Skermanella rosea: one gene and its partner. The protein of the gene in region 1 interacts with the protein of each later gene in a pairwise test. Links are inferred from orthologs where the notes say so. Each region holds a gene or a part of one and is shown in the gene's direction. Other genes may lie near its edges.

What was found.
Region 2: the proteins of lpdA (region 1) and JL101_RS08120 interact in binary tests that used the Escherichia coli proteins (3 or more experiments, as listed by UniProt). The link is inferred for Skermanella rosea from one-to-one orthologs.

Annotation. Positions count from the first base shown.
Region 1 is NZ_CP086111.1:317,983-325,589, forward strand. Bases 3,064-6,030 are described here. They hold lpdA (dihydrolipoyl dehydrogenase), read left to right. Parts: upstream 3,064-3,827; coding sequence 3,828-5,234; downstream 5,235-6,030. Other genes in these bases: JL101_RS01520 (hypothetical protein), read right to left, coding at 3,064-3,521; JL101_RS01530 (MFS transporter), read left to right, coding at 5,212-6,030. Also shown: odhB (2-oxoglutarate dehydrogenase complex dihydrolipoyllysine-residue succinyltransferase), read left to right, coding at 1-670; JL101_RS01505 (chemotaxis protein CheX), read left to right, coding at 764-1,237; JL101_RS01510 (response regulator), read left to right, coding at 1,234-2,019; JL101_RS01515 (hypothetical protein), read right to left, coding at 2,040-2,621; more of JL101_RS01520, read right to left, coding at 2,703-3,063; more of JL101_RS01530, read left to right, coding at 6,031-6,495; JL101_RS01535 (tyrosine recombinase XerC), read right to left, coding at 6,492-7,457; JL101_RS01540 (DUF484 family protein), read right to left, coding at 7,436-7,607. UniProt on the Escherichia coli protein: Lipoamide dehydrogenase is a component of the glycine cleavage system as well as of the alpha-ketoacid dehydrogenase complexes.
Region 2 is NZ_CP086111.1:1,763,276-1,770,913, forward strand. What follows is about bases 1,992-4,989. They hold JL101_RS08120 (UvrD-helicase domain-containing protein), read left to right. Parts: upstream 1,992-2,319; coding sequence 2,320-4,659; downstream 4,660-4,989. Other genes in these bases: JL101_RS08115 (hypothetical protein), read right to left, coding at 1,992-2,143; JL101_RS08125 (hypothetical protein), read left to right, coding at 4,785-4,989. Outside these bases: JL101_RS08100 (thioesterase family protein), read left to right, coding at 1-51; JL101_RS08105 (pentapeptide repeat-containing protein), read left to right, coding at 123-620; JL101_RS08110 (diguanylate cyclase), read left to right, coding at 721-1,755; more of JL101_RS08115, read right to left, coding at 1,787-1,991; more of JL101_RS08125, read left to right, coding at 4,990-5,993; JL101_RS08130 (50S ribosomal protein L11 methyltransferase), read left to right, coding at 6,093-6,968; JL101_RS08135 (aminopeptidase P family protein), read left to right, coding at 7,306-7,638. UniProt on the Escherichia coli protein: A helicase with DNA-dependent ATPase activity. Unwinds DNA duplexes with 3'-5' polarity. Translocates on single-stranded DNA with 3'-5' polarity. Initiates unwinding more efficiently from a nicked substrate than double-stranded DNA.

The DNA of each region.
Region 1 (7,607 bases):
CCTGCGCCAGCGCATCGCCGAGCGGCTGAAGGAGGCCCAGGACACCGCGGCCATGCTGACCACCTTCAACGAGGTGGACATGACCAACCTGCTGGCCGTGCGCAATTCCTACAAGGACGTGTTCGAGAAGAAGCACGGCGTCAAGCTGGGCTTCATGTCGTTCTTCGTGAAGGCCTGCATCACGGCGCTCCAGGAGCTCCCGGCGGTCAACGCCGAGATCGAGGGCACCGACATCATCTACAAGAACTACTATGACATCGGCGTCGCCGTCGGCACGCCGAGCGGCCTGGTGGTTCCGGTGGTTCGCGACGCCGACAAGCTGAACTTCGCCGGGGTCGAGAAGACCATCGGCGCCCTCGGCAAGAAGGCGAGGGACGGCAAGCTGTCCATGGAGGAGCTGTCGGGCGGCACCTTCACGATCTCCAACGGCGGCGTCTACGGCTCGCTGATGTCGACCCCGATCATCAACCCGCCGCAGTCGGCCATCCTGGGCATGCACAAGACCATGGAACGCCCGATGGTGGTCAACGGCAAGATCGAGGCCCGGCCGATGATGTACTTGGCGCTGAGCTACGACCACCGCATCATCGACGGCAAGGAAGCGGTCACCTTCCTGGTCCGCGTCAAGGAGTGCATCGAGGACCCGCAGCGCATCCTGCTGGACGTCTGATCGACGCCTCGCCGCGCAAGAGAAGTCCACGCCCCGGCCGCTCCCATGGCCGGGGCGTCGTTTTATCCCCATCGGGCAGGGGCGGAAGGCAGCATGAACGCTCTGGAGCACGGCATCACCGAGGAGGTGGTCACCGACTTCGTCGCCGAGGCCCTGGCGTCGTTTCCGGAGCCGCCGTCGCCGGCGCTGAGCCGGACCGACGCCCGGGTGGTGCTGGCCCAGGCCAAGCTGTCCGGCGCCTGGAGCGGGACGGTCGCCTTCCGGGTGCCGTCGCCGCTGGCGGCCTGCCTCGCCTCCGCGCTGTTCGGCATCCCCGCCGAGGAAACCACGCCCGCCGAACGGACCGACGTGGTGGCCGAACTGTGCAACACGGTCGCGGGAAACGTGAAGGGCCTGGTCCGCGGCGCCGCCGTCCTGTCCCTGCCGTCCGTGGCCGAGCGCGGGCCCGAGGCGGTGGGCCACCATACCGCATCCCCCGCGGGCAGCGTCGCGGTTAATCTCGTCCATCCATTCCTGGGGCGGTTCATCGTGGTTCAAATCATCGATCATCGGGACGGCGAGCCGTGAAGCTTCCCGCCAAGGTCCAAGTCCTGCTGGCCGATGACTCACGGGCCATGCGAGCGCTCATCAAGGGCAATTTCGTCTGGCCGGGCACCAGCTTCCAGTTCACCGAGGTGGACAACGGGACCGACGCGCTGGCCGCCTACCGCACGCGGCGGTACGACCTCGTATTGCTCGACATCCACATGCCGGGCCTCGACGGGTTGCAGACGCTGCGCGCGATCCGGTCCTACGACGCTTGCGCGCTGGTCTTCATGATCTCGTCGGACACCAGCGCCGCGGCCAGCGGGACCGCGCAGGACTACGGCGCCCAGGGCTTCGTGACCAAGCCGATCAGCGCCGGGTCGCTGAACCGGATCATGACCAGCCTGGAGGAGGTCCGACGTCCCTTCGCGGTGCTGACCGCGGACGACAGCCGCACCGGCCAGGCGCTGCTGAAGCGCGGGCTCGACCTGCTGGGGATCGAGAGCATGGTGACCGGCGCCGACGACGGCCGGATGGCGGTCGAGGCCTGCAACCGGGAATATTTCGACATCGTCTTCCTGGACGTCCACATGCCGGACATGACGGGCATCCAGGCGCTGAAGGCGATCAAGGCGCTGCGGCGCGACGCCTATGTGGTGATGGTGACGTCGGACGCGTCCATGGAGACCGTGCGCGACGCGCGGTCGCTGGGGGCCGACGACTACCTGCTCAAGCCCGTCCAGCAGCCCAACCTCAAGAAGGTCTGGTCACGCTTCCGCGTCATGGCGCCGCAATATGTCGGTCACGGCCAGACCATCTTCTGAACCGGGCCTTCCGAACCGGGCTATGCCACGGCGCTGAGCAGCGGCAGGGTCAGGTTGTCCTCCTCGGAGTCCAGGTACTCGATGCGGAAGGGCGCGCGGACGCCGCCGTTCAGCAGTTCGGCGCATTCCAGCCCCTTGCGGACGCGCTGCTCGGCCGGCTGGCCGGTGGTGGAGGCCAGCGAACCCAGCGCATAGTCGGCGCCGCAGCCGATCGCGTGGAAGCCGCGGGTCGTCTCGCAGACCTGATAGTCGCTCTGGATCGAGAACAGCCGGCCCTCGTAGGCTACCAGGAAGCTGCCGCCCTGCTCGGCGTCGTTGTTGCGCTGGGCGTAGCCGCCCTCCTTGAGGCAGTTCCGGACCTCGTCCACGAAGTCGGTGACCATGAAGCGGAACACGTCCATCCCTTCGGGCCGCTTCGGCGGACGCAGCCGGAACGCCAGCAACTGGCCCATGCGGAACGAACTGGTGAAGCCGATCAGGAAGTCGCCGTTGCGGAAGACCTTGGGGTCGGCGCGCACGGTGATGTCCAAACCGGAAACTCCGGCGCTGTCGCCGCCCATCCATACGCGGCGGCCTTCGATCAATCCAACGATGCAGGTCATGGGTTCCCCGAACTGGCAAATCAACCAGAGGGAGAATGACGGCTGTATGGTTAATAAAAACCTACCAAAATTGGACGAGAGTCACCGGCGCCGGGCCGACAGCATTCCCTTCGTCCGGCCTTCGCGCGCGGCGAGGTCCTTCTTGAACTGCTCGAAGGAGAAGAAGATGCTGGAGATCCCGTCCGCCGTGCCGTCCCCGTAATAGACGTCCATCTTGATCCGCCCCTCTGGAGTGCGGATCAGGGCCTCGTAGCGGCTGAACATCGCCTCGAAGACGGTGCAGAAGTCCTGGTCGGTGAATTTGTAGACATTGGCCTCGATGCTGCCGACGATCGCGGCGGTGAAGGTCTGGCGCTGGTGGTTGAACTGCCTGAAGCGCAGCAGCATGCGGATGAAGATCTTGTCCGCCAGCATGCTCATGGTCTCGTCCGCCCGGATCAGCGGCCACATCTGGGTATCGTCGTCGGTCCCGATGGTGGCGAAGATCGCCTGGGCCTGGCTGTTCAGCATCTCGTACTCGGCATTGCTGAACAGGGTCGTGACGTTGCGCTGGATGCCGCGGACGATGACCTGGGGGAAGTGCTTGCCGCTGATCGGGTCCATGCGGGACGGGATGCTGGTGATCAGCAGCGAGAAGACGAAACGGGTCAGGAAATCCTTACGGCGGGCGTCGGGGTTGTAGGCGCGGGCGCCATGCTTGTCCAGGCACAGCCGGCAGTTGGCCTTGAAGGCGGGCAGCGTCTTCGGCCAGAATCCCTCGATCAGGGTGAAGGCTCGGTCGAGCTCGTCGCGGGTGATGTGGTCCTTGCGCTCGAACTGGACCGCCAGCGCCTCGTAGAAGGTACGGATCAGCGTCCGCGCCAGATCATGCTGGGTCTGATGGAACGTCTCGTCGGCCATGTTCTTGCTTCAAATGTCTGCCGGAAAGCGACGTCTTATGCGCTCCGTCCTATAGCGCCAGCATGATGAGCGCCGATCGGGTTAAGGAAGATTTACGGTGGTGCCGCGCCACCCGGGGGGACCGTGCGACCCATCGCCGCGCAGCTGCCCTGCGTGTCGCCAAGTGTCGTGGATATCAGGGTTTTCGGGCATTTCCATGGACTTGTGACAGTCACGACGATTGCCACGGGCCGCCCGAGAGGCCATAAATCGCATCCGCAAAGCACGGCCACGCTCGCGAGCTGCCCACGGAGGCGAAGAAGAAAAATGCCTGAGAAAACCTACGACGTTGTAGTCATCGGCGGCGGTCCCGGCGGATACGTCGCCGCGATCCGCGCAGCTCAGCTCGGCCTGAAGACGGCCTGCGTGGAAATGCGCAAGACGCTGGGGGGGACTTGCCTCAATGTAGGCTGCATCCCGTCCAAGGCGCTGCTCACCAGTTCGGAAAAGTTCGAGGAAGCCAAGCACAGCTTCGCGTCGCACGGCATCAAGCTGGGTTCCGTCGAGCTGGACCTGCCCGTGATGATGGCCAACAAGAACAAGGTCGTCGAGGACAACACCAAGGGCATCGAGTTCCTGTTCAAGAAGAACAAGGTCGACTGGCTGAAGGGCCGCGGCCGCATCACCGCCAGGAACGAGGTGACGATCGAGGGCGACGGCGGCAGCGAGACCGTCGGCGCCAAGAACATCATCATCGCCACCGGTTCGGAATCGATGCCGGTCCCCGGCGTCGAGGTCGACGAGCAGCGCATCGTCACCTCCACCGGCGCGCTGGAACTGGCCGAGGTGCCCAAGCGCTTCGCGGTGATCGGCGGCGGCGTGATCGGGCTGGAGATGGCCTCGGTCTGGGGCCGGCTGGGCGCCGAGGTCACCGTGATCGAGTTCCTGGACCGGATCCTGCCGGGCATGGACGGCGAAGTGTCCAAGCAGATGCAGCGCATCCTGGGCAAGCAGGGCATGACCTTCAAGCTGAACACCAAGGTCACGGCGGCCGCGGTGGGCAACGCGGGCGTCACCCTGACGGTCGAGCCGTCCAAGGGCGGCGAGGCCCAGCAGATCGAGGCCGACGTCGTCCTGGTCGCGATCGGCCGCCGGCCCTATACCGCCGGGCTGGGCCTGGAGGAGATGGGCGTCGAGATCAACCAGCGCGGCCGGATCGTCACCTCCCACCACTGGGAGACCAACGTCCCCGGCATCTATGCCATCGGCGACGTGATCGAGGGGCAGATGCTGGCCCACAAGGCCGAGGACGAGGGCGTCGCGGTGGCCGAGCTGATCGCGGGCCAGTCGGCCCACATCAACTACGACGCCATCCCCGGCGTGGTCTATACCTGGCCGGAGGCCTCCACCGTCGGCAAGACGGAGGAGCAGCTGAAGGCCGCGGGCGTCAAGTACAAGGTCGGCAAGTTCCCCTTCACCGCCAACGGCCGCGCCCGCGCCCTGGGCATGACCGAAGGCTTCGTGAAGATGCTGGCCGACGCCGCGACCGACCGCGTGCTGGGCGTCCACATCGTCGGCGCCAGCGCCGGCGACCTGATCGCCGAGCTGGCGCTGGCGATGGAGTTCGGTGCGTCCGCCGAGGACATCGCGCGGACCTGCCACGCCCACCCGACCCTGAACGAGGCGGTCAAGGAAGCGGCCCTGGCGGTGGATGGCCGACCCCTCCACATGTAAGTCGGAGCCGGCGGCCGGGAGGTCCTCTCCCGGCCGGCTGGCCCTGGTGCTGTGCCTTGCCGAGGTGCTCGGCATGGCCGGCACCATGAGCTTCCCGGCGCTGCTGCCGACCTTCTTCGCGGAGTGGCGCCTGGGCACGGTGGAGGCCGGCTGGATCAACGGCGTGTTCCACGGCGGCTACGTCGCCGCCGTGCCGGTCCTGGTCACCCTGACCGACCGGATCGATCCCCGGCGGATATACCTGTTCTCGACGGCGCTGGCGGCTCTGGCGCTGCTGGGCTTCGCGCTGTTCGCGGACGGGTTCTGGACCGCCATGCTGTTCAGGGCGCTGGGCGGCGTGGGGCTGGCCGGAACCTACATGCCGGGGCTGCGCATCCTGTCCGACCATACGGCGGGTCCGCGCCAGGGGCGCTACCTGTCCTTCTACACGGCCAGCTACGCGCTGGGCTCCAGCGCCTCCGTGCTGATCGCCGGGCTGGCGGGGGCGGAGTTCGGCTGGCGGGCGGCCTTCCTGGCCTCCGCGGCGGCGACCGCCGCGGCACTGGCCCTCGCCTGGTGGGGGATCCCCCGGGCACCGGCCGAGCGTCCTGTGGCGGCAGAGACCGCGCTGCTCGATTTCCGGCCCGTGCTGCGCCACCGGGCGGCCATGGGCTACATCCTGGCCTATTCGGCGCACTGCTACGAACTGTTCGGCCTGCGGGCCTGGCTGGTGGCCTTCCTCGCCTTCGCCTTCGCGACCAGCGCCGGGACCGTGCCCGACGGGACCGTCCCGGCGGTGGTCACGACGCTGGGCACCGTCATCCTGCTACTGGGGCTTCCGGCCAGCATCCTCGGCAACGAGGCCGCCACCCGTTACGGCCGGCGCCGCGTCCTGGTCGCGATCATGGCGGGGTCGGCGCTGCTGGCCTGCGGCGTCGGTTTCTCGGCGAGCCTGCCGTTCTGGCTGGCGGTCTGCGTCGTCGCGCTCTACGGTGTCACGGTGACCGCCGACAGCGCGTCGCTGACCGTCGGCGCCGTCACCAACGCCCTGCCGGGCCGGCGGGGCGCCACCATGGCGGTCCACTCCTTCCTCGGCTTCGGGGCGGCCTTCGTGGGCTCGGTGATGTTCGGGGTGGTCCTGGACGCGGCAGGCGGCGGGGAGAGCCACCTGGCCTGGGGTCTGGCCTTCGTCTCGCAGGGACTGGTGGTCGCGCTGGGGCCGGTGGCGCTGCTCGTCCTGGGCGACATGGGAAGTGGCGGGAGAGACGGCGGAAAGCGCTAGTCTCCCGCGGGCTTCCTGCGGGCGCGGGGATGGGCGCTCTCGTAGACGCCGAGCATCTGGTCCGCGTCCACCTCGGTATAGCGCTGGGTGCTGGACAGGGAGGCGTGGCCGAGCAGGTCCTGGATCGCGCGAAGGTCGCTGCCGTCGGCCAGCAGATGGGTCGCGAAGCTGTGGCGCAGGGCATGGGGCGTCGCGGTGTCGGGCAGGCCCATCAGATGCCGGATCTCCCGCATCTGCTTCTGGGCGATGCCGGCCCGGAGCCGGCCGCCGCGCACCCCGACGAACAGCGGGCCGTCCGCGGGCAGGGCGTAGGGACAGGCGGCGACATACTCGGCCAGGGCGTCGCGCACCACCGGCAGCACCGGCACCATGCGCTGCTTGCTGCCCTTGCCCGTCACCATCAGGGTATCGTCGGCCGGCATGTCGCGCCGGTTCAGGCTCAACGCCTCGTCGATGCGCAGGCCGCAGCCATAGAGCAGGGTGAACAGCGCGCGGTCGCGCTTGCCGACCCAGGGCTCGTTGGCCCAGGCCTCGGCGTTGGGCAGCAATGCCGCGGCGTCGGCCACCGTGAGGGGCTTGGGCAGCCGGTCGGGCAGCTTGGGCGCCCGGATCAAGCCGACCGCGGCGTTGTGCATCCGTCCGCTGCGGTCGAGCCAGCGGAAGAAGTTGCGGATGCCCGACAGCGCCCGCGCCCGGCTCGCCGTGCCCAGGCCATCCGCCGCCTGGCGGGCCAGCCAGGCGCGGAAATCCATCAGCCGGGCGGCGCTGAGGTCGTTCAGCGCCGGCGGGCGGCCATGATACCCGGTCAGGAATTCCAGGAATCCCGACAGATCGGCGGTGTACGCCGTCAGCGTGTGGCGCGAGACGCGCTTCTCCATCTCCAGCCAGCGGCGCCACGCGGCGATCGCCGCCGTGACGTCCTCGGCGCAGGAGAAGCCGATTACTCCGGCAGGTCGAGCCATGCCCGGATGCTGCGCTCGATCACCCGGCCCAGGAAGCAGACCAGTTCGGTCCCCTGGCCGGAATGGAACATGTCGGGATCGCGGCTGCCGAAGGCGAGCAGCCCCGGCGGCGTATCCTCGCTGACCTGGATGCGGATCAGCGCCTGCGAG
Region 2 (7,638 bases), 1.4 Mb from region 1 along the record:
GGCCGGGTGATCGGCCTCGGGACGTGGAAGCCGGACCGCCCGTCCGGGTGAAATCGTCCGTACGATCGCCGTAATCCGAGATTAGTTTGGCTTCCGCGTTTGTGTGACCTATCTAGGGCATCATGAAGCGTACCATCTCCGCCGTGCTCGCGGCAGCCCTCCTCGCCATTTCCACCTCCAGCGCCTTTGCCGACTGCACCGACCCGGCGGCACCGGATGTCAATTGGCGGCGGTGCTATCTGGACGGCCGGGATCTCCGCAAGGTCAACCTGCAGGGTGCCATGCTGCGCGATGCCGGCTTCACGAGGACGAAGCTGGGCGATGCCAACCTGACCGGCGTGGATGCCTATCGCGCCAAGTTCTTCAGTGCGAACCTGGCCGGAGCCACGTTGGACGAGGCCCGGCTGATCGAGGCCGACCTTACGCGGGCCGTCCTGACCGGAGCCTCCCTGGTGAACGCCGACCTGCGCAACGCCCGGTTCATCGATGCCAATCTGCGCAACGTCAACCTGACGGGCGCCCGGCTCCAGGGGACGGATTTCCGCAATGCCGACCTGACCGGGGCGACCTGGGTGGACGGCAGGATCTGCGTCGAACCGTCCATCGGGCAATGCAACTGATGCCGCATGATTCCGGCGATGGTATCGACGCTTGCAAGTTCCTACTCCTTAGGTCATAGCCTACGCCCGAAGTTCAGGTTCTGGCGGGGATGGCGGCATCATGGAGCAGGCGAGCAACTGGGCCGATCGTGCGATGGCGCGGATGGCTGCCGAATCGCTGCCGCCCACGCCCCAGCATTTCGCCGTCTGGTACAGCTATTACAGCGGCGATCTGCCCGACCTGACCCGCGCCGTCGACAAGCTGGCGGAGGGCGGACAGGCGCTCACGGCCGAGCACATGGCGGAACTCCACGACAGGTTCTTCAGCCTGGACCACGAAAAGCAGGCCATTCGCGAGGCGGGCGCCCGGATCCAGGGCGCGCTGAGCCATCTGCTGGACCTGCTGCGCGCGTCCGGCGCCGGCAGCGACCGTTACGGCAAGGCGCTCCAGCATTTCGGCGAGCGCGTGGAAGTGCGGGAGTTGGAGCAGCTCAGCGCATTGGTCGATGCGATCGCTGCGGAAACGCAGCTGATGGCCGAGCATAACCGCAAGCTGCACAGCCAATTGCAGTCATCCAGCAGCCAGATGGACGAGCTGCGCCGCAACCTCGACGTCGTCCGCCAGGAAGCGATCACCGACTCCCTGACCGGGCTGTTCAACCGGCGTCTGTTCGACGCGTCCCTGGCCGAGGCCGTGGCCCGGGCGGCCCAGACCGGCCGTCCGCTGAGCCTGCTGATGACGGATATCGACCATTTCAAGCAGTTCAACGATGCCCATGGCCACACCATCGGGGACCATGTGCTGGCCCTGGTCGCGCGGACGGTCAAGGAGTCCATCAGGGCGACCGACACGGCGGTCCGCTACGGCGGCGAGGAGTTCGCCGTGATCCTGCCGGACAGCCGCGTGGCCGACGCGGTCAGGATCGGCGAGCAGATCCGGAAATCCGTCGCCTCCAAGAAGCTGGTCAACCGGTCGAAGAACGTGACGCTGGGCACCATCACCCTGTCGGTCGGAGTAGCCCAGCTCGCCCGCGACGAGGCGGCGGCGGACCTGATCAAGCGGGCCGACACCGCGCTCTATGATGCCAAGCAATCCGGGCGCAACCGGGTCGTGGCGACGGGGACTCGGGACAGGGATACGGGGCAGGGCGGCTAGACCCGATCCCGGGAAAGTCGCGTGACGCCGGTCAGGCCGGCTTGCGCGGCTTTGCGCCGCGGTTGTTGATCGCTCCCAGCAGCCCGGTCGCCGGAGGTGCGCTCGGCCGAGGCGCGCGCAGCTTGGGCAGCTTCATGGTGCTGGTGGCTTCCAGGGCCGCGTCCGTGGCGTCGTCCGCGATCCGGCGCCGCACGTCGGGCTCCAGCGTCGCGAAGGCGCGCGACGCGAAGTCCATGCCGATCTGGGACCGCGTCTGCTGGACCTGGCGCAACGCCTTGGAAACCAGCGTGCACTCCAGGGAGGTCATCCCGCTGAAACGATCCAGAACGTCGGCGAGGATCCCGATGGCTTGAATCGTATGGTCGTCATCGAGGCGCAAGGACGGCATGGGCGACTCCGGTCAACAATCGCTATCTTCTAACATGGGCCGCCGGGTCCGGTCGAGGGTAACCCACCCCTTTTGAGCGCTCGGCGTACGATTGTCATCGTGGTCGCTCCAGATCATGTCAGGAACCTTCAACAAGTCCTTAAACTCGGGACCGCCGGCGGAGTATAGTCCTGCCCATGTCCGATCCATTCCACTATGACGACCCGCTGAACGACGCCGTTCCGGCGGTCTCACCGGCGACGGCCCCGGCCGCGCAACGCTTTCGCTACTTCGACGGCCTGAACGAGGTTCAGCGCGAGGCGGTCGAGACGCTGGACGGCCCCGTGCTGGTGCTGGCCGGCGCCGGCACCGGCAAGACCCGCGTCCTGACGACCCGGCTGGCCCACCTGCTGATGACCCGGCGGGCGTCGCCGTTCCAGGTGCTGGCCGTGACCTTCACCAACAAGGCCGCGCGCGAGATGCGCGAGCGGGTCGGCGCGCTGATCGGCGCCCCGACGGAGGGCTGGTGGATGGGCACCTTCCACGCGCTCGCCGCCCGTATCCTGCGCCGCCACGCCGAGCTGGTGGGGCTGAAGAGCAACTTCACCATCCTGGACAGCGACGACCAGATCCGGCTGGTCAAGCAGCTCCTCAAGGCCGAGAACATCGACGACAAGAAATGGCCGGCCCGCGCCGTGCTCGGCGTCATCGAGCGGTGGAAGGACCGGGCGCTGACGCCGGACAAGCTGAAGCCGCAGGATGGCGGCGACATGGCGGGCGGCCGCGTGGTCCAGCTCTACCGGACCTACCAGGAGCGGCTGCAGAGCCTGAACGCCTGCGATTTCGGCGACCTGCTGCTGCACAACATCACCCTGTTCCAGGCGAACCCCGAGGTGCTGGCCGATTATCAGCAGCGATTCCGCTACCTGCTGGTCGACGAATACCAGGACACCAACGTTGCCCAATATCTCTGGTTGAGGCTGCTGGCCCAGAAGCACAAGAACATCTGCTGCGTCGGCGACGACGATCAATCAATCTATGGTTGGAGAGGGGCAGAGGTCGGCAACATCTTAAGGTTTGAGAACGACTTCCCCGGCGCGAAGGTGATCCGGCTGGAGCAGAACTATCGTTCCACCGGCCACATCCTTGCCGCGGCGGCAGGCGTCATCTCGAACAACCAGGGGCGGCTGGGCAAGACGCTGTGGACGCGGTCCGACCATGGCGAGCGGGTCAAGGTCAGGGCATTGTGGGACGGCGAGGAGGAGGCCCGCTGGATCGGCGAGGAGATCGAGGCGCTTCAGCGCGCCAAGGTGCCGCTGAGCCAGATCGCGGTCCTGGTCCGCGCCGGCTTCCAGACCCGCGAATTCGAGGAGCGCTTCATCACGCTGGGCCTGCCGTACCGCGTCATCGGCGGGCCTCGCTTCTACGAACGGCAGGAGATCCGCGACGCGATGGCCTATCTGCGCATCGTCGTCCAGCCGGACGACGATCTGGCGTTCGAGCGGATCATCAACGTGCCCAAGCGCGGCGTCGGCCCCGCGACCATCCAGCAGCTCTACCAGCTCGCCCGCGCCCGCGGCATTCCCCTGACAGAGGCGACGTGGCAGCTTGTCCAGACCGACGAGCTGAAGCCGAAGATGCGGACGACGCTGCGCAACCTGATGACCGACTTCGACCGCTGGCGGACCCTCGGGGCCAATACGCCGCACACCGACCTGGCCCAGATGGTGCTGGACGAGTCGGGCTATACCGACATGTGGAAGGCGGACAAGACGCCGGAGGCGCCGGGCCGGCTGGAGAACCTGAAGGAACTGGTCGCGGCCATGGGCGAGTTCGAGAATCTCGCCGGGTTCATGGAGCATGTCAGCCTGGTGATGGACAATGCCGAGGCGAGCGGCACCGAGATGGTCAGCGTGATGACCCTGCACGGCGCCAAGGGGCTGGAGTTCGACTATGTCTTCCTGCCCGGCTGGGAGGACGGCCTGTTCCCCAGCCAGCGCTCCATGGACGATACCGGCATCGCCGGGCTGGAGGAGGAGCGCAGGCTGGCCTATGTCGGGCTGACCCGCGCGCGGCGGCGCGCCCATGTCAGCCATGCCGCCAACCGGCGGATGCACGGCTCCTGGGTCACGGCGATCCCCTCGCGCTTCGTCGGCGAACTGCCCGAGCAACACATCGAGACCGATGCCGCACCCGGCCTGTCCGCCGCGCCCGCGCCCACCTTCGGCGGGGCAGGCGGGTTCGGGAGCAGCTTCGGCGGCGGTTTCCGGGATTTCGGCGGCGGCTTCGCGTCCAGGCCGCAGCGCCAGCCCCCCGGTCCCCGCACGGGTCCGGTGATCGAGGGCAGCGCCTTCGAGGTGTCGCCCCGGAAGCGGCCGGACCAGCCGCTGAAGCGCGGCATGCGGGTGTTCCACCAGAAGTTCGGCTATGGCACCGTGAAGGCGGTCGACGGCGACAAGCTGGAGATCGACTTCGAGCAGGCCGGCACCAAGAAGGTGCTGGACAGCTTCGTCGTTCCGGCGGAGAAGGCCGGCTGAGCCGTTCGGCGCCGAAAGGTGCGGCCCTTCCGTTAACGCTTCCGCAAACAAACCCGCTGTTCAATGGCCCGATCGGGATTGCCGGTCGGGTACCGGCGGCCGACCATGTCTGGTGGGCGGGGTGGATGATCAAGAATCGCCAGATAAATTATGAAACCCTGGTCTGCCGGGAGGGACGCTGGCTCATCCACTGCATCGTTCCGGAGGAGGAGGACGCGGTCGCGATCGGCCGCCACCTCCTGTCGGAACCCGGCATCGAGGAGTTCAAGGTCGTGCGCAACCGGACCATGCTGTCCGGCTTCACCACCAAGCGGGAAATCCTCCACGAGATCCGGCCGCCGGTGAAGGAAAAGGCCATGGTGATCAAGGGCCGGATCGACCGCCCCGTGGTCTGCGAGCAGCTGGACGACATCTACGGCTTCCAGAGCCGGATGATCATGGGGCGGCTGTTCCGCCTGTTCCTGGACAAGTACCAGATCACCGCGTCCGAACTCCTGCACAACTGGACCTACCTGCGCAAGCTGTCCGAAGCGGGCAACATGATCCATGCGGCGGTCCATCAGGTCGCGATGGCGCAGGCGAACGAATTCAACATCCCGGCAAAGGACCGCATCCGGCATGTCGAGGGCCTGGTCCACCAGGCGATGAACCGGTCCCGCGACTTCTACGCCGAGCGGCGGCGGCTTCCCCGGTTCGAGACCGCCAACCTCGACCATGTCAGCCGGCGGATCCATGCCCGAAGCGGGCCTGAGAACTGGTCCTTCACGATGCTGTGCCTGCTGGCCCAGCATCTGATGGGTTACGGCTCGGTCGGCGGCAAGATGGAGATGCTGCTGACCCTGATGACCGAGGATCTGGATCCCGGCCTGAACACCCTGTTCGAAGGCGTCGTCGCCGACGCGCTGGTCACCTCCGACATGGTGAAGGACCTGATCGGCCCCCGGGCGAACCTCGCCGAATCGCTCTGCGCCCTGGCCGATTTCCTGCACGGGCGCAGCGATCCCAAGCAGCTGAGTCCCAACCTGGCCAGGATAGGTGCCCTGATCTCGCGCGGTGCCGGCGAGAACTGCCGCCTCGTCCTGCTGGAACGGCTGATGTCCGAACTGAAGCGGGACCATCCGCTCGACCGCAAGTGTCCCGAGGCCGACGGCGCGCTTCTGGAAAGCGTGATCGAGCATCTGCGCGGCCCCGACGGGGAACTGCTGGGCGGCGATGCCGCGGAAGCCGCCATATCCGCGCGGCTGGTCCGGCAGCGCCAGGCATTCCTTCGCGATCTCGGCATGATCGAGGTCGCCGACCAGCTTCCGGGCAAGTGGAAGCCGAACGTCGTGTAGGCACGGGGGCAAGGACGGGGGCGCCGGACGGGGCGCCTTGCGCCCGCTCCGGCCATCGCCCATAAACGCGGCTTCCCTCAACGCCGGGTTTTCCGTGTCATGACCATTCCCGATCTCTGGCGCATCGCGCTCACCGTGCCCGAAAACCTGGTGGCCTTCTTCGCCGACGCCGTGGGCGACCATGCGGTCTCGGTCTCGACCTTCGAGGTCGAGGAGGGGGTGAGCTGGCTGGTCGAGGCGATCTCCCACGGGGAGCCCGACCGGGCCTGGCTGACGGCGCGGATCGCCGTCCTGGCGGAGGCGATGGGAATCGCCGAGCCCGAGATGGTGATCGAGCCGGTCCCCCAGCTCGACTGGCTCACCCGGTCGTACAAGAGCTTTCCGCCGATCCGCGCCGGGCGCTGCTTCATCTACGGTTCGCACCACGAGGGCGGGGTGCCGCCGTCCTCCGTCGGGCTGCTGGTCGACGCGGCGACGGCCTTCGGATCCGGCGAGCATGCGACGACCTACGGCTGCCTGGTGGCTCTGGACCGGCTTTCCAGGCGTTTCCCGGTCCGGCGGGCGCTCGACATGGGCTGCGGGTCGGGAATCCTGGCGCTCGCGATCGCCAAGCTCTGGCATGTCCCGGTCGTGGCTTCCGACATCGACGCCGAATCGGTGCGCGTCACCCGCCTGAACGCCCGGCGCAACCAGGTTTCCTCCCTTGTCCGGGCGGTCGGCGGCAACGGCTACAAGGTGGACGCGGTCCGGCGGGGCCGGCCCTACGACCTGATCGCCAGCAACATCCTGGCCCGGCCGCTGGCCCGCATGGCACCGGACCTGCGCCGCGCCCTCCGGCCCGGCGGCTACGTGGTGCTGTCGGGATTGCTGGACCGGCACGAGAACTGGGTGCTGGCCGCCCACCGGTCCCAGGGACTGCGGCTGGTCGGCCGGATTCCGGTCGGCGAGTGGCGGACTCTCGTCCTGCGCGGCTGAGGCCCGTCCGGGAAGTCCCGCTTCACGCCGGTATTCGTCCTTGCGCGGCTGGGGAGGGGGTTCTAGCCTTCCGTACTGCAGGCAGTTTCGGCAACCAGAGGAAGGTTCCCCCGTGGAGGGCATCGCGACGGCTTCGGGCGAGTATGGCGGAGACGGCTCCCTTGACCGGCTGCTGAAGCAGGCCGGGCTGGGCCGCTCGGCGGCGGATATCAGGGCCCTGGTCGCCGGGGTCGTCGCGGCCCCGGCGGGAACCGACCCGGACGCTTGGCTCGAACTGCTGGGAGGGGCACGCCTGCCGGCTGCCCTGGTCGCGGAACTGAGGGCGCTGCGGGCCGCGATGGCGGCGGAACGGCATTCCCGGCTGGTCGCCGTCCCCGACCATGCCGCCCGCGTCGCGGCGTTGCGGACCGAGCTGTCCAGGCGCGGACTGTCGGGGTTCGTGGTGCCCCGGTCGGACGAGCACCAAGGTGAATATGTCCCGGCACGCGCGGAGCGGCTTGCCTGGATCTCCGGGTTCACCGGATCCGCCGGGCTGGCCGTCGTGCTGCTCGACCAGGCCGCCATCTTCGTCGACGGGCGCTACACCCTGCAGGTCCAGGCGGAGGTCTCGCCCGCGCTGTTCCAGTACAAGCACCTGACCGAGGATCCCCATGCCGAATGGATCGCCGCG